DNA from 3 places in the Paraburkholderia sp. BR14312 genome. Region 1 is predicted to be linked to each of the others. Evidence: riboswitches for the same ligand, from Rfam matches in the RefSeq annotation. Region 1 holds a riboswitch; each other region holds the start of a gene.
What was found. A riboswitch is a leader RNA that binds a small molecule or an ion and turns the genes downstream of it on or off. The one in region 1 is predicted to bind cobalamin.
Positions count from the first base shown of each region.

Region 2: it holds a riboswitch for cobalamin, as region 1 does, so the genes downstream of both, AB3X98_RS04040 (porin) here and AB3X98_RS22465 (CbtB domain-containing protein) in region 1, are expected to answer to the same signal.
Region 3: it holds a riboswitch for cobalamin, as region 1 does, so the genes downstream of both, cobG (precorrin-3B synthase) here and AB3X98_RS22465 (CbtB domain-containing protein) in region 1, are expected to answer to the same signal.

Region 1 covers NZ_JBFPKI010000007.1:492,271-500,122, reverse strand. The annotation lists gene AB3X98_RS22485 (lysylphosphatidylglycerol synthase domain-containing protein) at 1-428, shown strand, start outside; gene AB3X98_RS22480 (hypothetical protein) at 507-1,088, shown strand; gene AB3X98_RS22475 (patatin-like phospholipase family protein) at 1,132-2,169, shown strand; gene AB3X98_RS22470 (histidine phosphatase family protein) at 2,238-2,867, opposite strand; cobalamin riboswitch at 2,912-3,057, shown strand; gene AB3X98_RS22465 (CbtB domain-containing protein) at 3,097-3,315, shown strand; gene AB3X98_RS22460 (CbtA family protein) at 3,329-4,081, shown strand; gene AB3X98_RS22455 (ABC transporter permease) at 4,401-5,090, shown strand; gene AB3X98_RS22450 (ABC transporter permease) at 5,104-5,817, shown strand; gene AB3X98_RS22445 (ABC transporter ATP-binding protein) at 5,841-6,629, shown strand; gene AB3X98_RS22440 (GlxA family transcriptional regulator) at 6,786-7,757, shown strand.
Region 2 covers NZ_JBFPKI010000001.1:893,361-901,212, reverse strand. The annotation lists gene AB3X98_RS04060 (YncE family protein) at 1-38, opposite strand, end outside; partial or broken gene AB3X98_RS04055 (DUF305 domain-containing protein) at 110-466, opposite strand; gene AB3X98_RS04050 (MFS transporter) at 784-2,367, shown strand; gene AB3X98_RS04045 (phosphatase PAP2 family protein) at 2,525-4,486, shown strand; gene AB3X98_RS04040 (porin) at 4,544-5,638, opposite strand; cobalamin riboswitch at 5,695-5,829, opposite strand; cobalamin riboswitch at 5,920-6,102, shown strand; gene AB3X98_RS04035 (TonB-dependent receptor) at 6,205-7,852, shown strand, end outside.
Region 3 covers NZ_JBFPKI010000009.1:335,141-342,992, reverse strand. The annotation lists gene AB3X98_RS26005 (diguanylate cyclase) at 54-1,625, shown strand; gene cobJ (precorrin-3B C(17)-methyltransferase) at 1,634-3,343, opposite strand; gene AB3X98_RS25995 (precorrin-2 C(20)-methyltransferase) at 3,331-4,062, opposite strand; gene AB3X98_RS25990 (precorrin-8X methylmutase) at 4,063-4,689, opposite strand; gene cobG (precorrin-3B synthase) at 4,682-6,067, opposite strand; cobalamin riboswitch at 6,163-6,350, opposite strand; gene cbiE (precorrin-6y C5,15-methyltransferase (decarboxylating) subunit CbiE) at 6,536-7,762, shown strand; gene AB3X98_RS25975 (cobalt-precorrin-6A reductase) at 7,759-7,852, shown strand, end outside.

The sequences.
Region 1 (7,852 bases):
GGCAGCTCGCCGGCTACATGCTCGGCGCGTTCGAGACGTGGTGGGCGCTCGCGCTGCTCGGCCATCCGGTGACGGTGGGCGATGCACTCGCCATCGAAGCCATCACCCAGGCCGTGCGTCATGCCGCCTTCATGGTGCCCGCCGGGCTCGGCGTGCAGGAAGTCGCCGTGGTGCTGCTCGCGCAGCTGTTTGGCGTGAGCCAGGACGTGGCGTTCTCGCTCGCGCTCGTCAAGCGCATGCGCGAAGTGGTGTTCGGCGTGCTCGCGCTGCTCTCGTGGCAGGCTGCGGAAATCGTTCGCACGCGTCGCACCATGCGCCACGGCGCGCAGGCCGCCGCGCAGACTGCTGACGCGCTGCCCGCCGCGGCGAGCGCGTCCGCACGCGCGCCGACCCCGAAGCGGGACTCGCAGCACGATCAGGTCCATTGACGGTACATTGTGGGCATGTCGATGCGCGCCGGATCGGCGCGCGTAGACGCAAGTCCATGTTGATGCGTTAGCAAGGACATGAAGCCCACGTTTTCACTCACGCGTTCGCTCGCGCTCGCGTGCGCCGCCACGGCGGCGTTCACGCTTTCCGGCTGCGACGATCGCCAGTTCGATGCCATGCTCGATACCATCCGGCAGGGATTCAAGGCGTTCTTCGATTCCGTGAAGCCCGACGCGCTGCTGCTCAAGGGCCTCACGCCAGGCGTTTCCACGCTCGAGCAGGTGCGCGAGCAAATGGGCAAGCCCGAGACCGAGCGCGTGTTCGACGACGGCTCGCGCCGCCTCGAATATCCGCGCGGCCCGCAGGGCCTCAAGACCTGGATGGTCGACATCGGTCCGAACGGGCGGCTCGTGGCCATTACTCAGGCGCTTACTGCGGAAAACTTCGCGAAGATCCGCGTCGGCATGAGTGAGGACGAGGTCCGGCGATTGCTCGGTAAACCCGGGCAAGTGGCCGGCTACCGCTTGAAGAAGGAGACGGTGTGGAGCTGGAAGTGGCTGGAAGGGGGCGTGACGCCCGAAGCGTATTTCAATGTGCATTTCGGACCGGACGGGCGGGTCACGACGACCTCGCGCTCGGACGTGATCCGCGGTCGCTGACTGCGTTGACTCAGTCGACCCAGGGCCACGCAAGGAGGCGCGCATGATGAACCGGCGACGGCCCAAGCGTGTCGGACTCGTGCTCGGCGGTGGCGCTGCGCGCGGCTGGGCGCATATCGGCGCGATTCGCGCGCTCGAGGAAGCGGGCATCAAGCCCGACGTGGTATGCGGTACGTCGATTGGCGCGCTCGTCGGCGCGGTGTACGCGAACGGCGATCTCGACTGGCTTGAAGACTGGGTAGGCAAGCTGACCTGGCAGACAGTGGTGCGCCTGCTCGACTTGCGTTTTTCGGGCGGGCTGCTCGGCGGGCGCAAAGTGATCGACCTGTTTGCGCACCAGTTCAACGGCCGCTCGATCGATGACCTGAGGCTGCCGTTCACGGCGGTTGCTACCGAACTCGACACCGGACGCGAAGTCTGGCTGCGCGAAGGCGGCGTGGTGGACGCCGTGCGCGCTTCGATCGCGATTCCCGGCATCTTCACGCCGATCTGGCATGACGGCGTGTGGCTCGTGGACGGCGGACTGAGCAACCCCGTGCCGGTATCCGCCGCGCGTGCGATGCGCGCCGACACCGTGATCGCCATCGACCTCAATCACGACATTCTCAACGGCCGCGACCTGGGCGGTGCGATCGACACGATGCCGCGCGAGCTGCCCGTGGAGGCGAGCGACGCGGCGACGGCGGCATCGGCCGCCGTGGCGGCCAGCGGCGGCGCCAATGGTGCCGAAAACAGCGAAGCGGGGCCCGAACCGCTCCTGCGCCGCAATGGCAAGCGCTTTCCGCGCTGGCTGCAGCCTGCAGGCCCCGGCGCGGCTGGCGGTCCGGACGTGCGCGTGGCGCCGCCGCCTAGCACGCGTGCGCCTTCCGTGTTGAGTTCGGTGGCCCAGAGCATCGACATCATGCAGGTGCGCATTACGCGCAGCCGCCTGGCAGGCGAGCCCGCCGACGTGCTGATCCAGCCGCGCCTGGGCGGCATGGGGATCTTCGACTTTCATCGCGCCGCGCCCGCCATCGAGGAAGGGCGCGCAGCCGTGCAGTACATGATGCCGGCCATCAAGGCACAGCTGGGGCTGGACTAGAGCGCTTCTAGCTACCGATCCAGAATGCCGGCGACGGCGAGGGCAGGGCGGTAGCGCCGTTCCGGTCCTCACTTCATCGCCGCGAGCCAAATCCAGCCGTGCTCTGTGCGGCGTAGGGCCGTCACGGAAAGCGGCGCGATTTCGATCGAGCGAAACCCCTCCGACGGCGCGCCCAGCGCGTGAAGAATCGCCGCCCGGATCACGCTCGCGTGCGTGAAGGCGACCACGTTGTGCCCCGAGTCGGGCACCGCATCGAGCCAGGCGCTGACGCGCGCGCGGACATCGTCGAACGATTCGCCGCCGCCTGGCGGCCGAAAGCCCGGATCGCGCGTCCAGGCCGCAAGGGCCTCGGGCGCTTCACGCGCGAGATCCGTCAGGCGCTGGCCTTGCCATGCACCGAAGGCGGCTTCGGCGAGCGCTTCAGCTGGCGTTGCCCCCGCGAAGCCTGCCGCGCGTGCGCTCGCGCGGGCGATCGCGGTGGGACTCGTGAGCGCGCGCGGCGCCTCGCCATTGCGATTACCACCGGCCAGCCCCGCGTGCCAGCGCTCGCGCCAGGCGGCAAGCGCCTCGAGTGCGCGCGCGTCGAGCGCTGCTTCGGCGTCTTCACCCGCAACAGGCACTTCAGGCGCTTGCGGGAACGTGCCCGAGCGCAGCGCAGCGTTCGCCGCATGGCTCACCAGCCAGACTGTCGTCGACATGCTTTTCCTTATGCTTCACTACTCTTTAGCTGACATCCGGGCCGCGGCCGGCCGCCGCAGCGCGTAGAATACAGGCTCCACGACACGCGGAAGCCGGTGCAAGTCCGGCGCGGTCGCGCCACTGTAACTGGTTGCCGTCGAAAACATCGAAGCAACGGAAGTCAGACCTGCGCGTCGTGAACCACTCTTTCAACGACTAGCGGGGCGCGTAACCCCAGGAGAAGTCAGCATGTCCGAAACCTCATTCCCCTTGCAGCACGCCCCGGCCGCGCCGGCGCCCATTGCGCTGCGAGACATCCTGCCCTGGGCGATCTTCGGCGGCCTCATGCTGCTGCTGGCCCTGTACTTCGTGGGCGCCGAGCAGGGCGCCACGTCGATCTTCCCGGGCATGTACGTCCACGAGTTCGTTCACGACGGCCGCCATCTGCTCGGCTTCCCCTGCCACTGACCGGGAGCTGACCATGGTTGGCAAGTTGCTGGTGCGCGGCATGCTCGCAGGCATCGCCGCGGGACTTCTCACGTTCGGCTTCGCGAAGATCGCGGGCGAGCCCCAGGTCGATCAGGCGATCTCCTTCGAGGAGAAAGCCGACGCCGCGAAGGGCGAAGCGCCCGAGCCCGAAATCGTCAGCCGCAAGACCCAGGCGAGCGTCGGTCTCTTCACGGGCGTCATGGTCTATGGCGCGTCGATCGGCGGACTCTTTGCGCTCGTCTTCGCGTATGCCAATGGTCGCGTGGGGCGTCTTTCGCCGCGCGCGCTCTCGGCCTGGCTCGCGCTCGCGGCGTTCGTCGCGATCTACCTGGTGCCGAACATCAAGTATCCGGCGAATCCGCCCTCGGTCGGCGACCCGGAGACGATCGGCTATCGCACCGGGCTCTTCTTCCTGATGATCGCGATCTCGATCGCCGTGTCGGTGTTCTCGCTCAAGGTGCGCGCCGCTTTCGTGCCGCGTCTGGGCGTCTGGAACGCGTCGATCGTGGCGCTCGTGCTGTTCGTCGTCGTGATCGGCGCGGTCCAGCTCGCGCTGCCGACGATCAACGAGGTGCCCGCCGCGTTCCCGGCCGTGCTGCTGTGGAAGTTCCGCACGGTGTCGATCGGTATGCAGCTCATTCTCTGGACCACGATCGGCCTGCTGTTTGGCGCGCTCGCCGAAAAGCTGCCTGGCGCGAATGCCCGTGCGGGCAGCGCACACGGCACGCAAACGCGCGCCACTTAAGCTCCGCTGGGGTCGCCGGGGCGCACGCCGCGCGCCTATCGAAAAAGCGACCCCAAACTTGCGTAAATGCCCCGCGCGCCTCGCGTGCCGGGGCATTTTTTTTCGCCTTTCAAAAGCATCGCGCCCGCGGCTGTGCGGGCCTGATCCGCACGCGCCGACGCGTCGCGCGGCAATGCTGCACTGCAATATCCGCGCCGCACGAGTTTGAGCAATCCATTTTGCACTGAGACGATCCGCGCCAGTTCATCGGTTTCAGCGGCGCCCACGTGCCGCGCGAGGCCGCCCGAAACGACAAAACAACTTTGTTCCGGAGACGCGCGTGATCCTTTACGGCTTTGGCCCGGTGCTGCTCGCCGGCACGATCCAGACCATCGAACTTTCGCTCCTCTCGCTCGGCGTGGCCGTGCTGCTCGGTCTGGCTGGCGCGGCGGCCAAGCTCTCGTTCAACCGGCCGCTCGCCGCCGTGGCGACCGCCTACACGACGCTGATCCGCTCGGTGCCCGACCTCGTGCTGATGCTGCTGCTCTTCTACAGCATCCAGATCGGCGTGAACGAGGCCACCGACGCGCTCGGCATGGCGCAGATCGATATCGATCCGTTCGTGGCCGGCGTCGTCACGCTCGGCTTCATTTACGGCGCGTACTTCACCGAAACGTTCCGCGGCGCGTTTCTCGCGGTGCCGCGCGGCCAGCTCGAAGCGGGGCACGCCTACGGCATGAGCGGCGCGCGCGTGTTCGCCCGCATCCTCTTCCCGCAGATGATGCGTTTCGCGCTGCCCGGCATCGGCAACAACTGGCAGGTGCTCGTGAAGGCAACGGCGCTCGTGTCGATCATCGGTCTCGCCGATGTCGTGAAGGCCGCCCAGGACGCGGGCCGCAGCACCTTCAACCTGTTCTTCTTCCTCGTGATCGCGGCGCTCATCTACCTCGCGATCACCACGCTCTCGAACTTCGCGCTCGTCTGGCTCGAACGCCGCTATTCGGTGGGCGTGCGTCACGCGCAACTGTGAGGACAAGGCCGTCATGAACGAAATCATCCAGCAATTCGGCCGCGCGTTCCTCTACTGGGACGGCGAGCATGTCTCGGGCCTCGCGATGACGCTGTGGCTGCTCGTGATCTCCGTCGCCTTCGGGTTCGTGTGCGCGGTGCCGCTCGCCGTGGCGCGCGTCTCGAGCCGCCGCTGGCTCTCGCTGCCGGTGCGCTTCTACACCTACGTGTTTCGCGGCACGCCGCTCTACGTGCAGTTGCTGCTCATCTACACGGGCGTGTACAGTCTCGCATTCATCCGTTCGGAGCCGCTGCTCGACGCGTTCTTTCGCAGCGGCCTGAACTGCGCCGTGCTCGCGTTCGCGCTCAACACCTGTGCGTACACGACGGAGATCTTCGCGGGTGCGATTCGCGCGACCACCCACGGCGAAGTGGAAGCGGCTCGCGCCTACGGCATGAGCCCGTTCACGATGTACTGGCGCGTGATCCTGCCTTCGGCGCTGCGCCGCGCACTGCCGCTGTACAGTAACGAAGTGATCCTGATGCTGCACGCGACCACGGTGGCCTTCACCGCGACGGTGCCCGACATCCTCAAGGTCGCGCGCGACGCCAACTCGGCCACCTACCGCTCGTTCGAGTCGTTCGGCCTCGCGGCGCTGATCTACTGTGCGGTATCGTTCGTGCTGGTGGCCGCGTTCCGCCGCGCCGAAAAACGCTGGCTCGGCCATCTCGCCGTGCGCACCCGCTGATTCACCGGAAACTGGAGACCATCTTGGCTCAGACGCAATCCTCAGATAGCAAGCTCGTCGCGCGCGACATCCACAAGCGCTACGGCGACAACGAGGTGCTCAAGGGCGTCTCGCTCGACGCGAAGAAGGGCGACGTGATCAGCATCATCGGCGCGAGCGGCTCGGGCAAGAGCACCTTCCTGCGCTGCATCAATTTCCTCGAGAAGCCGAACGCGGGCGAGATCGTCGTGGACGGCGAGGCCGTGCGCACGAAGGCGGGCCGCAACGGCGACCTCGACGTGGCCGATCACAAGCAGTTGCAGCGCATCCGCACCAAGCTCGCGATGGTGTTCCAGCACTTCAACCTCTGGTCGCACATGAACGTGCTCGAGAACGTGATGGAAGCGCCTATCCACGTGCTGGGCGTGCCGCGCAAGGAAGCCGAGGACCGCGCGCGGCAGTATCTGGAGAAAGTGGGCCTCGCGCCCCGCGTGGAGAAGCAATATCCGTCGCATCTTTCGGGCGGCCAGCAGCAGCGCGTGGCGATTGCGCGCGCGCTCGCGATGCATCCCGACGTGATGCTGTTCGACGAACCGACTTCGGCGCTCGACCCCGAACTCGTGGGCGAAGTGCTCAAGGTGATGCAAAAGCTCGCCGAAGAGGGCCGCACGATGATCGTCGTCACCCACGAAATGGGCTTTGCGCGCAACGTCTCGAATCATGTGATGTTCCTGCACCAGGGGCGCACGGAGGAGGAGGGCGCCCCCGCCGATGTGCTCGGCGCGCCGAAGAGCGATCGCTTGCGTCAGTTCCTCTCCGGCAGTCTCAAGTAAGCGGCGCGTTCAGTCTCGCGCCGCGTCTTGCCGATGGTCCGTTCCGCCGCTCTTCCTTCCGCTTCAGTTCCGGCCGCCGCGCCCGGGGGCCAGGCGCCGCTCGCGCGCGCCGGCCGCACGACCCAGGTGGCGATCGTCGCGCTCCCGCCGGTTTCGATGTCGGGCGTGGGCCCGATCGTCGACGCGCTCAATCTCGCGAACGAGATCGACGGCCGCGCGCTGTACCGCTGGCAGATGTGCTCATGGAACGGCCGCCCTGTGCCGCTCGCGGGCGGCGCGCAGTGGCCCGCCGACTGCGCGTTCGGCGACGCCGTTTCGGCCGACTGGCTCATCGTCGTGACCGAGCGCTACCAGCAGTTCGCCGACTACCGGCTCTTCCTCGCGAGTCTCGCGCGCGTGGGGCAGCGCACGCCGCTCGTCACGGGCATTCACCATGGCATCTGGTGGCTCGCGATGGCGGGGCAGTTGCAGGGCTACCGCGTGGCCGCGAACTGGGAGACCTTCCAGCAGTTCGCCGAGCAGTTCGAGCGCACCATCGTCACGCAGCACATCTACGAAATCGACCGCGACCGCGCGACCTGCTCGGGCGGCCAGGCCACGCTCGACTTCATGCTCGCGATGATCGGCCGCGACCACGGCCCGGAACTCGCCGAGCGCATCGCCGACGCGCTGGGCGCGAGCACGCTGCGCAGCGGCGACGAGCGCCAGCGCATTCCGTTCGTGACCGCGCCCGGCGAGCGGCACCCGCGCCTGAACGACGCGCTCAAGCTGATGGAGGCGAATATCGAGGACCCGCTCACGACCGACGAGATCGCGAATCTCGTGGGTGTGTCGCGTCGTCAGCTCGAACGGCTCTTTCGCCAGTACCTCGGCGCGATGCCGTCGAAGTACTACCTGGGCCTGCGTCTTGCCAAGGCGCGCTCGCAGTTGCAGCGCACCAGCAAGTCGGTGGTGCAGATCAGTCTCGCGTGCGGGTTTTCGTCGGCTGCGCATTTTTCGAATGCGTATCGCGAGCGTTTCGGCGTGACGCCGCGCGAGGATCGCCGCAACTGGATCGAGCGCCAGCACGGCGGAGCCGCCGCCGAGCCGCGCGCGGGCGCGCTCGTGGAGCCCCCGGAAGTCCAGTGAAACTGGCCGCGGCGCAGCAAACGCGCGGACTTGCAGGTTCCGTACGAAAAAACGCGTCGCGCCTGCGCAAGACGTTTGCCGCGAGCTTGCCTACA
Region 2 (7,852 bases), on a different contig from region 1:
GCAGTCAGGGCCGCACCAAGCATGGCGTTGTATTTCATGACATTGTCTCCTGCGTCTTGATGCGAGCGGGTCAGTGGGACATCGGCGCCGGCGGCGTGTTCGGGTCATGCACCGCGAGACGCATGGCAACGATCTCCTGCTGTTGCTCGACCACGATCTCCTGGGCGATCCTGCGTAGCTGTTCGTTGTGTCCGTGCCGCAATTCCGCCATGGCCATGTCGATGGCACCCTGGTGATGGGGAATCATTGTTGCGACGAAATCTCGATCGGTATCGCCTGTCGGCCTGGCCGCCATCCCGGCCATCATCTTCGTCATGGCCGCATCGTTCTCTGAGAGAAACGAGGCTTCGTCATCGCTGCGAAACGATCCCGCGTCACTCGCCGACGCGGCGCATAGAGCGGCCAGGGAAAGCGTGGCCGCAACGCTTGCCGCTGCCCGCAAAACGAGTCGAATTGCAGCGTTCATGACGTCCCCTCCGTTTTGGTCGAATCTCATTCGACATGAAGGCAAACAACGGACTCGCCGATTTACTCCATGCCGGGCGAAATCGATTTGCAGAGCGACGAGCCGCGAAACGTTGGCAAACGCTTCGCATCTCCCCTGTCTCGCGCGGGTCGTGTGGAATAACTTCGTCGATGACGTGTTCGTCCCGTGACATTCGCGTATGCGGGCGTACCATCATTGCACAACGCACGAAGGTCGCACGCGCGGGCCCGACCCATTCATTTTTTGCCGGGCGCCGCATAGCAGATTAGCCGCGTCGCAGCAGTAAGGAGCGTTACATGGCCACGAGCATTGGGCTTCACGATCAAGGACGGCAACTGTTGCCGTTTCGCGAGTCGGTATTGGCGATGCTCGGCGTCGCTTCGGTTTCGATGCTGATCGCGCTCGACCAAACCATCGTCGGCACCGCATTGCCGCGCATCGTCGCGGAGCTCAAGGGCTTCGAACTCTATGCATGGGTCGCGACGGCCTACATGCTGGCGTCGGTCATCACGATTCCGATCTTCGGGCGTCTGGGCGATCTGTTCGGCCGCAAGCCCTTCATGCTGGCAGCAATCCTTCTCTTTACCCTCGCCTCGGTGCTCTGCGGGATCGCGACCAACATGCTGTTTCTCGTACTCGCGCGCGGCCTGCAGGGCATCGGCGGCGGCATCATGATGGGGACGGTATTCGCGACCGTCGCCGACCTATTCCCCGATCCGCGGCTACGCCTGCGCTGGCTGGTATTTGTCTCCTCGGCGTTTGGCCTGGCGAACGTGGTGGGACCCACGCTCGGGGGCATGCTGACCCAGCACGGCAGCTGGCGCCTCGTGTTCTTCGTCAACGTGCCGGTGGGCGTGGCGGCGCTCTTCTTCGTGAATGCTTTCCTGCCGCATCTGCACCATGCCCGCGAAGGCGCGCGGCTGCGTCTCGACTGGCTCGGCGCTTGCGTCGTCGCCGTCACGTTCGGCGCGCTGCAGCTCGGCATCGAGCTTCTGCCGAGGCAAGGCTGGACGACTTCGACGATCGTGCTGGCCGCGATCGTGGTGGTCTGTTCGCTGACGCTTTTCTTCTGGGAAAAGCGCATGGGCTATCCGATCATCCCCGTTGACATGCTGCTCGACCGCAAACTCGGCCCGCTCTTTGCAATGTCGGTGCTCGGCGGATTTGCATTGTTCTCGCTCGTTTTCTACGTGCCGCTGCTGTTCCAGGGCGGCTATGCGATGTCGCCGCGCGCTTCGGGCATGCTGATCACGCCGCTGCTGCTCGGCACAACTGTCGGCAGTTTCGTGAACAATCGCGTGGTCACGCGCATCCGGCGCGCCAATGCGATCCTTTACGTCGGCTTCGCGTTGGCGGCATTCGCGAGCCTCGCGGTGGTGGTGCTGCGAGGCAACGAGCCGCATCTCGTGTGGATGGCGTGCATGGGCGCGAGCGGCCTGGGGCTGGGCCTCGTGGGCACGAGCCTCACGGTCTGCTCGCAGCAGATCGTCTCGCGCGACCATCTCGGCGCCGCCACGGCGATGCTGCAATCGCTGCGCACATTCGGCGGCATGCTGGGCACGGCGATGACGGGCGCGTTGCTCGGCCACGTCTACACCATGGGCGTGAATCGCTCACTCGACTCGTATCAGGCGACGCAATGGTTCAGGTCGTTTGCGAGTCCCGAATTGCTCGTCGACCGCGCCGACCAGGCCGCGCTGATCAGCCGCCTCGTGAGCTCCGGGCATGCCGGCGACGCGATGATGAACTCGGCGCGCAGCGCGCTCGTGGATTCGATCCACATGGGCCTGATCGTCGCTGCCGTGGCCGCGCTGGCCGGCCTGTGTCTTGCGTGGTTCGTGCCGCCCGTGCGGGTCGGTTATCTCGAGGCGCAGCCGTAAATGGACGCCGCGAAATACTTCTACGCACTTCATTTCCATTCCCGTTTAACATCTGCGTAATAAATTGGTAATTAGGGAGTAATCGAGGGTAAGCATAATTCGCCGCCGTCAGTAGAAATAACCACACAGCATCAATCACGACGACGGAGCCCTCAGCATGCCCGCATCACGCCACCGAATTGCACTGCCGGTCTACCTGGCAGTGCTTACCAGCGTTGCCGCGCTGACCGCCTGTGGAGGCGGCAATAGCGATCCCGCCACCACCGCCGCGATTCCCGCGCCGCCAGCCGACCCCGGCTTCGTGGACAACGCACCGATTCCCGACGTACCGGCTTTTGTCGACAACATCGCGACCAACCAGCGCGGCGACGCGCGTTACGCCACGCTCGCGACGAATGCGGGCGTGCGCGTGGTGGCGCGCTTTCTCGATCTCTGGCAGCCGCTCACGCAGCTGGTGGACGCGGGCGTCTCCGCGCCCGCCAACGGCACATTCCCCGCGGTCGTGCAGTCGACGTGGACGGGCGTCCCCACCGACGGCACGCCCAACGGCACGATCCTCAACAGCACCGTGCTGAGCGCGAACATCCAGTATGTCGTGACCGCGACGACCCAGCGCAGCCAGGCGCAGGCCGACGCGGCCTACTACGACGATCGCCGCGGCAAGGGCTACAGCGTGACCGACGGCATGGGGCCGCTCACCGCCGCCTGGCGCTCGGCTGCGCAGCAGACGACGAGCATCACGTCGATTCCCGCGGACGCGACCACGACGCTCTACAGCGACTCGGGCAACAACACGGGCGTGGGCAGCACGAGCAACGCAACCTTCGGCAAGGTGGTCGACCTGCTCAACACGATGGGCAACAATGCTTCCACCGAGCCCGCCAAGCGCTTCTACAAATACGCGCGGCCGTTCCGCTGGAGCACGAGCGTCGTGGTCGACCCCACGCTCGTGCCGGCCATCAGCACGACGCCGTCCACAGACGGCGGCTTCATCAGCGGCCACGAAGCCGAAGCCATGCGCGACGCGATGACCATGGCGTACCTCGTGCCCGAGCGTTACCAGGAAATGGCGAGCCGCGGCCTCGAGCTCGGCGAAAACCGCATTCTCGCGGGCATGCATTCGCCGCTCGACGTGATCGGCGGCCGCATGTTCGCGCTGGCCGCCACTGCCGCGAATCTCTACGATCCCGCGAACGCCACGCTCAAGAGCGCGGCCTATACGCAGGCGCACAGCGCGCTCGAACAGGCCACCGGCACGAGCGCCACGACCTTCCCCGCCTTCGCGCATTCGTCCACGACCGCGACCGACCGCTTTGCCGACTATGCGACCAACAAGTCGGAGTTCGCGCGCCGCATGACGTTCGGTTTCAGCCAGATCGAATCCACCGAAGCGCCGCCCGTCGTGCCCAAGGGCGCCGAGGTACTGCTCGAAACGCGCTTCCCGTACCTGAGCGCCGACCAGCGCCGCATCGTGCTGAAGACGACCGAAGTCGTCTCGGGCTATCCGGTCATGGACGACGCCGAGGGCTGGGGCCGTCTGAACATGTTTAGTGCTGCAGATGGTTATGGTGCGTTCAACGGCAATGTGATCGTGGCGATGGACGCGACCCAGGGCGGCTTCAACGCCGCCGACACCTGGCGCAACGACATCGCCGGCTCGGGCAAGCTCACGCTGCAGGGCAGCGGCACGCTCACGCTTGCGGGCAATAACAGCTACACGGGCGGCTCACAGGTGAGCGGCGGCATGCTCGCTGCAGCGTCGACCACGGCCTTCGGCAACGGCGACGTGTACGTCGGGTCCGGCGGCGGCGTGACCGTGGCGACGAGCGCACCGTTGACGGTGGCGGGCAAGTACACGCAGCTCGACGGCACGACGCTCGAACTCGATATCGACGGCAACGGCGGCGGACGCCTGCGTGTGGGCGGCCAGCTCACGGTGGCGGGCGGCACGCTGCATGTGAAGTTCGTGAACGGCTATACGCCGAAAGCGGGCGACACGATCGACGTGATCGACGGCAGCGGCGCATCGGTGAAATTCGCGACCGTCACGGTCGATGGCTTCAAGGCCACGCCCGTTTATTCTTCGACCGGCGTTTCGGTGAAGCTCTCGGCTTCGTGATGTAGCCACGCAGTATAAAGGCCCCGAATCGCAACGGTTCGGGGCCTTTTTTACGCATCAGAAGCGATGCCGGATGCCCGCGGCCACGAGCACCTGGTTGCGGCCGCCCGACGGGTCGCAGGTGTTGATCATCGCAAGCGCACCGGACGACGCGCGCTGATAGATCGCCTCGGTATAAACGTCCGTGCGTTTGGACAGTTGATAGCCGGCCTGCAGCGCGCCTTGATGCCAATGCGCGGAGGTCGCGCCCGTATAGGCATACATGCCCGCGAGCGAGAACGCTGGCGTCACCTGCCATAGCGCATTCACTTCGTAATTGCTGAATGCGATCGAAGGCAAGGGCGCGCCGCCGTCGGCCTCGCTGACACCGGTATGAATGGAACGCGACCAGGCCGCGCCAAGCGTGACGTCTCCCAGCGCGTAGCTCATGCCCGCGCCGATGGTGTCTTCGCGCTGCACCGCGACCTCGGTCGGCACGAGGCCCGCACCCGGCAGCACCGATGTATCGTACGCACCCACCGAAGAGGCGCCGCGTCCGTTGATGTGCATCCACGCCACGCCTGCGCTGAACGGGCCGCCTTCGTAATGGACGCCGAAGCCGTAAGCGCGATTTTGCGCGAAGCGCCCCGCCTCGTTCGAAAACGCGTACATCGCGCCGGCGCTGAAACCACCGTACGTTGCGCTCGCGTACTTCACGGCGTTCGAGGCGAGCCACGAATTGTTGGCGTTGTCGTTGTCGAACGGATGCGCGAATGCCGTGCCGCCCGCGCCGCCCGTTAGCGTGAACGGGGCGAAGTAGTCGTGCATCGTGTCGTACTGGCGGCCTAGCGTGATCGTGCCGAGTCGTTCGGATTGCAGACCAACGTAGAACGGATGGTCGTTGAAGGCTTCGCCAGAGGTGGCCGAGAAGCCGCGCTCGAGGCGAAAGATCGCGGCGTTGCCGCCGCCGAGGTCCTCAGTGCCCTGCAGGCCCCAGAAGCTGCCGTCGACAAGACCCGAGCCTGCACGATATTGGGTGCGGCCGCCAACGTCGCTGACATAGTCGACGCTCGCGTCCATCTCACCGTACAACGTGACCTGCTGCGCCGAGGCGCCAGCGCCGGTGAATGCCAATGCCGTCCCACCCAGGACGGCGAGAATGTTCTTGTTCATGAGTCGTCTTGTTTGTGTAGGTGGGATTGCGTGGACGAGCGCCGTCCGCCCCCGCTCGATGCGGCGAGGACGTAGCGAGGTCTGACTTCTGGCTCGATTGACCGCCGGTCACAGTGGCGCGACCGCGCCGGATTCTCACCGGCTTCCCTGCTGCGTTTCGCTTGTGCAGCGCCTACGCGCGAAAAACAGCCGCAAGGATAGCGTAAGTTGCGGGAGCAGCCAAACCGGGTGTTTTTGCCACACGACGCTCGTCAAAGGTTGACGCACCGATTGCGCGGCCCTTACCCTTGCGCCCTGATGGTTCCCGGCGACGGGATCAAAAGGGAACGCAGTGCAAGACTGCGGCTGCCCCCGCAACTGTAAGCGGCGAGTCCATGCCAGAGAAGGCCACTGGGAAACCGGGAAGGCCGGCTGCGGATGTCGACCCGCGAGCCAGGAGACCTGCCATCAACCGAGTCCAGCAGCCGCAGCGGGCGGGGATCCCCAATGCGCAAGCACCGCCCGCGTGGCGATCGCCCGTTGCACGGACAGCCCGTATTTCAGGAGCTGTTTCCAGCCACCGCATCATGAAGTTTCGCCAATTCGTATTGACTTCCGCCGCGCTCGCCTGGGCGTGGCAAACCGCGCATGCCGCCGACGCCGCCAATGCATCGTCCGCCCAGGCGCCGCAGCAAGCCGGCGGCGACACCACGCTGCCCAATATCCTCGTCGTGGGCGACGCGCAGCATCTGCCACAATCGTTCGATCAGCGCTATGCAACCACCCAGGTGCTTACGCGCCAGGACCTCGAGCGCGTGTCCCCCGTCGACCCCAGCATCGCGCAGGCGCTCGCCACGCTGCCGGGTGTCACCGTCTCGCAGACCGGCGGCCCGGGGTCGTACACGGGGGTCAGCATTCGCGGCTCGTCGGCCGACCAGGTGGCCGTGTTCATCGACGGCATACGCATAGGCTCCGTCACCACGGGCACGGCAGAATGGGCCGATCTTGCGACTGCCTCGTTCGACCGCGTCGAGGTGATCTCGGGCCCCGCGGCCGCCTCGTTCGGCGCGGACGCCATGGGCGGCGTCGTGCAGCTCTTCACGCGCCATGCGTCGAACCAGCCGAACCAGACCACCGTCTCGTTCGGCGGCGGCTCGAACAAGACCTTCGACTCGCAGGTGCGCACCTCGGGCTCGATCGGCTCGACAGGGCCGCTTTCCGCACTGAGCGGCCTCACCTACTCGTTGGGCCTGCACGACTACAACACGGCGGGCATCGACGCGACGCAGACCGGGGCCTACGGCCACGAAGACGGCCGCAATCCATACCACGCGCAGAACCTCGACGCGCGCCTTGGCTACGCGCACGACAACTGGTCGATCTCGACCTTCGCGCTCTACCACCGCTCCGATCTCTCCTACGACAACGCGGGAGGCAACGACCGGCAGCGCGACACGCAGCTCACGACCGGTCTCGCGTTCCACCTCGACATCACGCCGACCACGCAGCTCGACCAGTCGGTGGGCTACGCGACGGACCGTCAGTTCCTCTATTCGAACGACCCGACGATCCCGACCGACGAAATCGACTCGACGCGCTTTTCCACCTCCACCTCGATCACGCATCAGGAAAGGGGCCACACGCTCTTCGGCATGCCGCTCGACGGCGAGACCAAGCTCGCCTACGACTACACCCGCGAGCTGGCGTTCCTGCCCGTGGACGTGCCGGGCGGGCTGCCCGCGCGCAACGATTCGGCCGTGTCGATGCATCAGTCGACCACGCTCGGACCCGTCACGCTGTTTCTGGCGGGGCGGCACGAAATCGTGCAGGGGCAATCGGTGAATACGGGCAATGTCGCGCTCTCGTGGGCCATCACGCCGGTCTACACGGCGCGCGTTTCGTACGGCAATGCGTTCCGCCTGCCGACGTTCAACGACCTCTACTATCCGGGCTACTCGAATCCCAACCTGCTGCCCGAGCGCAGCGACTCGGTCGAAGCCGCGCTCGATGCCACCACGTCCATCGGCACGTTCACGGCGGCCGTGTACGACACGCGCGTGCACGATCTCATCACGTACAACTCGCAGACCTTCCTGCCCGTGAACGTGGGCCGCGCGCACATTCAAGGTCTCGACCTCTCGTACAAGGGCACGCTCGGCCAGTACACGCCGGTGAGCCTCACGGTGGGGATTCTGAATCCGCAGGACGTGACCGACCAGACCTGGCTCAATCGCC
Region 3 (7,852 bases), on a different contig from region 1:
GCACGCGGTACGAGCGGTATCAACGGAACGCGCGGAGCAAGAGGAAACGCCTCATGAAGCTCTGGACACGATGTTTGCGAATCCTCCGCCAATGGAACCGGGCGCTCATGCAGTGGGTGGGCAGCCATCCGTTCATTGTCGGCACGATGGGCTCGCTAGTCGGCGCGGCCATCGTTGCCATCGTGCTGTTGGGGCTGATGCAGCAGCGCACCCAGGCCATCTTCGGCACGCAGCGCCATTCGGCCGCGCTCGTTGCGCTGATGTCGAACGACCTCGAGGCGAATTTCGGCATCTACGACCTTTTGCTGATCGATGCCGCCGAAAGCGCGCGCGACCCGCGCACGCAAGGGCTTCCGGCCGACATCCGCCGCAAGTTGCTGTTCGGCCGCGTGGCGGCCGGCGCGTATCTCGACGACGCGTTCAGTGCCGACGCGAGCGGCAATATCGTGGAATCGCGGGACGGCCGCGCGTATCCCGGCGTCAATCTGGCGGATCGCGACTATTTCACGGTGCAGCGCGATCGCTCGGTCGGCATGTATATTTCGGACCCGATTCGCTCGCGCACGCGCGAAGGCCAATATTCGATTGCGCTGTCACGCCGCGTGACCGAATACGACGGCTCGTTTGGCGGCGTCGTGCTGCTCACGCTGCGGCTTGCCTATTTTCAGCAACTGTTCGACCGGATCGACGTCGACCCGAAGGGCAGCGCGTTTATCCTGCTGAACGACGGGACCATGCTCGCGCACCGTCCCTATTCGGACTACGAATTGGGTGCGCAAGTCGGCGAGCTGGAATACATCCAGCCGATGCTGAAGGCGGGCGCCGGCTCGTTCATCGCCGCGGGCGAGGAGGACGAGGTCGAACGCATCTACACGTTCAAGCGTGTTCCGCACACGACGCTCATCGCGGTGGTCGCGCCTTCCGTGGACGGCGCGCTCGACGCATGGCGGCACCGCCTGCAAATCTATGCGCCGATGGCGTTGATCTTCGGCGCGCTGATTGCGGCTTCGTCGTGGCTGCTCGCACTGTCGATGCGCACGCGGCTCGCCACGCAAAAAGAATTCGAACGTCTCGCGGTTACCGACGCGCTCACGGGCCTCTTCAACCGGCGCGCGCTCGACTTGCGCATCGAAACCGAATGGCAGCACGCGAGACGCGCGGGCGAACCGCTCTCGGTGCTCTTCATCGATATCGACAAGTTCAAGCTCTTCAACGACTTCTACGGGCACGCAGAGGGCGATAAGGTGCTCGCTGCCGTGGCACGCGCGATACGCGAGGCCTGCCGCCGCGCCACGGACATGGTTGCGCGCTACGGCGGCGAAGAGTTCGCCGCGGTCCTGCCGGCCACGCCGGCGGACGGCGCCGTGAAAATCGCGGAAGCGGTGCGCCAGCAAGTGGCGGCGCTCGGAATCGCGCACGAGCACAGCGAATACGGCACGCTGACCGTGAGCATTGGCTGCGCCACCTGCGTGCCGCACAAGCGCGATGGCGCGCAGGCGCTGCTGCGCGCCGCCGACGCGGAGCTTTACGCCGCGAAGCAGGCGGGGCGCAATCAGGTGAAAGCGCGCGAGTTCGAGGGTGCACCACCCGACCCGCGCGACGCGCTGCCTACCTTGAAGGCGTGAGCGCTTTTTTAGGCATCCTCGCGATACCAACGCGGCGTGTAAATCCATTCGCCGCCGTCACCACGAGCGAACCCGCGTGTGGCCGACGACCCGACGATCACCATCGTGCGCATATCGACGTCCGCCGAACGCAGTTCGCCCAGGGTCATGGCGCGCAGCGTCTCGCCGGGGCGGCCTACGTCGCGGCCCAGCACCACGCGCGTGTGCGGCGCGCGCACGCTGCGCACGATTTCCAGCGCGCGCTCGAGCTGCCAGGGCCGCGCGCGCGAGATGGGGTTGTAGAACGCCATCACGAGATCGGCCTGCGCCGCGTGCAGGAGGCGCTTTTCGATCACCGTCCACGGCTTCAGGTTGTCGGAAAGCGAAAGCATGCAGAAGTCGTGGCCGAGCGGCGCGCCGACTTGCGCCGCCGTGGCGAGCGCTGCGGAAACGCCTGGCACGATAGCCAGCTCGACGGCATGCCAGCGTGCGTCGTCCGAGCCTTCGAGCGCTTCGAGCACGGCGGCCGCCATGGCGAACACACCGGGGTCGCCCGAGGAAACCACGGCCACGCGCCGGCCCTCGCTTGCCATCTCGAACGCGTGGCGGGCGCGCTGCAGTTCTTCGCGGTTGTCGGTGGCGTGGCGCTGCTGGTCCGCGCGAAACGGGCCCGCCATCTCGACATAGGTTGCATAGCCGACGATATCGGTGGCGCTGTCGAGCGCGGCGCGCGCGGCAGGCGTAAGCAGGTCGGCGCGGCCGGGGCCGAGGCCCACCACCGTGAGCTTGCCGCGCGCGCGGCCCAACGTGAGCGGGTCGAGCGGCGCAGCCGCGCAGGCGAGGGCGACGCCGTCGTCGTTCGGCGTGTAGCGCTCGACGTCCGCCGCGAGGTCGAGGGCGGCGAGCGTAGCTTGCGCCGTGTTCTCCTCGCTATCGACGAAGCGCAGCGGTACGCCGAGTTCCGCTGCCGCCTGCGCGAGCGACGCATCGCGCATGTGCGCAGCAGGGGCGACGAGCGCCGCGAGCGCAAGCGGCGCGAGGCCGTGCGCATCGAGCGCGCGGCGCACGTTATCGGCAAGCGCTTCGCGTGGCGCACCCACGGCCGCGACGATGCTGCGCGGATGAATGACGAGGTCGTCGGGACTGCCGTCCCAGACGTGCGCGCTCACGCGGATGGCATGGCGCGCCGCGGCCTCGCGTGGCAGATCGACATTTTCGAGCCACGGTGCGTGGCCGTCCACGCGTGTCGCTGCGCCCGCAAGCAGATCGGAGACGAAGCGCTTGCCTTGCGCGAGGCTCGCGAGCGCATAGCCCGCAGGCGGATTGAGCAGGCAGGTGCCGAAGCGCAATTCGCCGCTCGTCGTGATGGCGGGCGCAACCGCGAGCGCCGCGCCGATTTCGCGTGCCATGACGTTCACGCCCGTGAGTCCACCGAGCAGCGGCACGACGGCGCTGCCGTCCTCGGCGAGCGCGAGCACCGGCGGCTCTGCGCCCTTGTTGGCAAGGAGCGGCGCGAGGCAGCGGATCACGATGCCCGCCGCACACAGCGCGACGATGGGCAGGCCGCGCGTATAGCATTCGCGCAAATGCGCGCCAAGTTCGCTGAACGCGACATCGCCCGCCACGCGGCCCTCCAGCGCATGGACCTGCGCGCCTGGGTAAAGCGTCTGCACGCGCCGCGCCGTGGCGAGCGCGCCGGGCCCGAGAATGACGATGGCGGGCGGCGTCACGACTGCCATTTCACCCCCGGCACGACGAGCAGCGAGAAGTACGGCGAAGCCATCGGATCGACGTCGTCGAGCGGGACGATGCGCTGGTTCGCCATGGTTGCGCGCTCGACATACAGCGCGCGATGCGCGAGGTCCAGTTCGCCCAGCACGCGGCGCACCTTGTCGAAATTGCGGCCCAGTTTCATGATTACGGCGGCGTCCGCGTCGGCCAGGCGCCGGCGCAATTCGTCCTCGGGCAGCACGCCCGAGAGTACGGCGAGGCTCTGGTTGCGGTAGACGAGCGGCACGCCCAGCACCGCCGCGCCGCCCAGCATCGAGCACACGCCCGGCACGACTTCGGCCTCGTAGTGTGCGGCGAGCCGGTCGTGCAGATACATGTACGAGCCGTAGAAGAACGGATCGCCTTCGCAGATCACGGCCACGTCGCGTCCGGCGTCGAGATGGCGCGAAAGCGTTTGTGCCGCGCCGTCGTAGAAGTCGGCGATGATCGCTTCGTACGAGAGCGGCGGTTCGAGCGCTTCGGTCGTCACGGGGTACACGAGCGGCAGGCGTTCCTGCTCCGCTTCGAGATGGGCCTCGACGATGCCGAACGCATTGCCTTTCTTGCCCTTCGCGACGAAATACGCGACCACGGGCGCGGCCTTGAGCAGGCGCAGCGCCTTGAGCGTGAGCAGTTCGGGGTCGCCGGGGCCGACGCCAATGCCGTGCAGACGTCCTTTGCGGATCATTTATTCGGTCTCCGAAGCGAGTGCGTTGACGGCGGCGGCGGCCATCGCGCTGCCGCCGCGGCGGCCGTGCACGACGACGAAGGGCACGCCGTGACTTTCGGCTGCGAGCTGCGCCTTGGACTCGGCCGCGCCGACGAAGCCGACGGGAAAGCCGAGGATGAGCGCGGGGCGTGGGGCGCCGGCGGCAATCATGTCGAGCAGATAAAAGAGCGCGGTGGGCGCATTGCCGATCGCAACGACGCTGCCTGCCAGATGCGGCCGCCACAGTTCGAGCGCGGCTGCCGAGCGCGTGTTGCCGATCTCGCGCGCGAGATCCGGGACGGCGGGATCGTCGAGTGTGCAGATCACGGCGTTGTCCGCGGGCAAGCGCGCGCGCGTCACGCCATAAGCGACCATTTTCGCGTCGCAGAGAATCGGCGCGCCGCCCGCGAGCGCGTTGCGGCCCGCCGTGCCCGCGCCCGCGGAAAACGCGAGGTCGGCGACCACGTCGACCATGCCGCATGCATGAATCACGCGCACGGCGAGTTTTTCGAGGTCGGCGGGAATGCGCGAGAGGTCGGCTTCGGCGCGGATCGTCGCGAACGACTCGCGATAGATCGCCTGGCCGTCGCGAATGTAATCAGACATCTTGGGTACTCCGGGGCCGCTGCGCGAGTGCCAGCGCGGCGGCTTCGATCGTCAGGCTGCGCGCGACGAGCTGGCCGAAGCCGCTTTGCGTATCGTCGCGCTGGTACAGGTCGTAGTGGTCGGGGGCGCTGGCGAGCAACGTGAACGGCGCGCAATGCGCGGCTGCGCAGGAGCGCTCGCAGCCGCTCAGGTGGGCTTCGGCGCCGGGCGGCAGCAGGGCGGCGAGGCGCTGGGCGTCGGCTTTCGTGTCCGCGCGGCTTTTTGCGCATCCCGTCGAGCCGGTGCACGCGATCAGGCGCGCGAGCGGGTCGGCGCGCGAGACGATGAGACCGAGCGCGTGCAGGCGTTCGAGCGCGGCGGGCATGGCGTGCGCGGGCACGTTCGGCAGCAGCACGCCTTGCCAGGGCGTCACGCGCAGCGTCGCATCGCCCGAGTCTTCCGCGAGCGCGGCGAGTGCGCGCAGCGTTGGCGCGTCGATACGGCCGAGCGCGGGCTGCGCGCCCACGTAGCTGCGGCCGTCGGCGTGCAGCGCGTGCGCGCCGAGGCGCAGGTCGGCTGGACTCGCCGCGCGGCGCCACGCGTGCAGCGTGGCGTCGTCACGCGTCAGCGCGCATTCGCCATGCTGTTGCGCGCGCTGTAGCAGCGCATCGAGCGAATGAGTGGCGAGGACGTCGCGCATGCGGGTGGCGTCCGCGTCCGCGAGATCGAGGAACGCATGCAACAGCGCGCGCATCGATGCGCAAACGTCTTCGGCCGCGAGCGTGCCGACTGGCTGCGCCGTGGGGCAACCTGCGAGCCCCAGCGCGAAGCGCACCGTTGCGCCATAAGGCAGCGCGGCGAGCCAGATGTCGTGCGGATGCTCGAGCATCGCCACACGTTCACCGCCGTCGAGTTGCAGCGCGAACTTGGGCGAGAGTGCGGCGAAGCGTGGCTCGCGCTGCATCATGTCGATGAGCGCGGCGGCGAGTTCCGTCGTGTCCCACAACGCGTCAGGGTCGAGGCCCGCGAGCGGGCTCAGCATCACGTTGCGCAATTCGTCGGCGGCGCATGCACGCTCGACCGGGCTCGCGGCGTCGATGCCGGCAGGGCCGAGGCCTGCGTCGATCAGCGCGGCGCTCAATGCCGCTTCTTCGCCGGCGCGCACGCCGCGAATCTGCACGTTCGCGCGATTGGTCAGTTCGAGTACGCCGTTCGCGTGCGTCGACGCTGCGTCGGCGAGGGCCCGCGCACGCGCGGCGCTCAGCGCGCTGCCAGGCAGGCGGATGCGGCACAGGCCGCCGTCGCGCGCCGCGGCCACGCGCAGGAGCCCCGGGCACGCCGAGGGGCGGAGCACGGCCAATGCGGCAGCGGGCGAGACAGGCTTCGTTTCGTGTTTCAAGGCATTACCGGGTAAGCATCACGCTGGAGCGGCGCGTTGCCCGCACGGCAGGCGGGAAACGGCAGCGGTATCGGTACACCCCGTCCGATATGGGTTCGCGCGAACAGTCGGCCGGCAGGTCTCCTGGCTCGCAGGACGTGAACCGCATCGGCCTTCCCGGTAAAACCAGTGGCTCGGGTGGATGCGGTCTCGCTGCTCACAGTCGCGGGGCGGCCACAGCTTGCTGTGTTCCCTGATTGCGATCCGGAGTTAGCGCTTCAGCGCTTACTCCGGTCCCATGCAAAGCTGCGATCCGGAGTTAGCGCTTCAGCGCTTACTCCGGTCCCATGCAAAGCTCCGGTCCCATGCAAAACTGCCTTAAAGGCGCCGGCGGACACGGTATTATGCCCGTTTTCACGCGTGCTCCGCCCCACAATAGGGCTGCGGGTCCGTGGCGGTGTAGAGAAACAGGCAACGGCGGGAGAGCGAATGCAGGGCACGCAGGCATGGCTGACGGTGGTGGGCATCGGCGACGATGGATACGCGGGGCTCGGGCGCGACGCGCGGCGCGTGCTGTTCGACGCGGCCATCGTGACGGGTGGCGAACGCCATCTGGCGATGCTGCCCTCGCGCGTGCGTGCACGGCGCGAAGCGTGGCCCCAGCCGTTTAGCGTCGAGGCGCTGCTTGCGTACCGCGAGTCGAATCAGTCCGTATGCGTGCTCGCGAGCGGCGACCCCATGCTGTTCGGCGTGGGCGCGACGCTCGCGCGCCGCGTGGTGCCCGGTGAAATGCGCGTGCTGCCCGCGCCGTCGTCGCTCTCGCTCGCGGCGGCGCGCAAGGGGTGGGCGCTGCAAGATACGGCGATGGTCTCGCTCGTCGGTCGTCCGCTCGATGCGCTGCGCCGCCATCTCTACGCGCGCTCGCGCGTGCTCGCGTTGAGCGCGGATGGGCGCACGCCCGCGGCGCTTGCCGCGTTGCTCGCCGAAGCGGGCTTCGGCGCCACGCGTCTTGCCGTGTTCGAGCATCTGGGCGGCCCGCTCGAACGCCGCATAGAAGGCCGCGCCGATGCGTGGCACGTTGAAGAAGCCGCGGCGCTCAATCTGGTCGCGTTCGAATGCGAAAGCGATAGTGCGCAGACGCCCGCGCGCGGCTGGACGCTCACGCCAGGGCTTCCCGACGACGCCTACCGACACGACGGTCAGATTACGAAGCGCGACGTGCGCGCGCTCACGCTCGCGCGTCTCGCGCCGACGCCCGGCGCGTTGCTGTGGGACGTGGGCGCGGGCAGCGGCTCGATCGGCATCGAATGGATGCGTTCGCACGCCGCTTGCCGCGCGATCGCGATCGAGGCGAACGCCGAGCGTCAACGCTTCATCGAGCACAATCGCGCGGCGTTGGGCGTGCCGGGTTTGCAACTCGTTGCGGGCCGCGCGCCCGACGCGCTCGCAGGGCTCGCCGCGCCAGACGCGGTCTTTATCGGCGGCGGCGTGACCGTACCCGGCGTGCTGGACGCGTGCTGGGCGGCGCTCGCGAGCGGCGGGCGGCTCGTCGCGAACGCGGTGACGTTGCAGAGCGAAGCGGCACTCGTGGCATGGCGCGCGCAGCACGGCGGCACGCTCACGCGCGTCGGCATCGGCGAGGCGCAGCCGCTGGGCGGCTTCGACACCTGGCGTCAGGCCTTGCCCGTCACGCTTTACGAGGCCGTCAAGCCATGACGGCGCGCATCCTGCTGCTCGGCGGCACCGGCGATGCGCTGGCGATCGCGCGCACGCTCGGCCCCCAGCACGTCTACTCGCTCGCGGGCC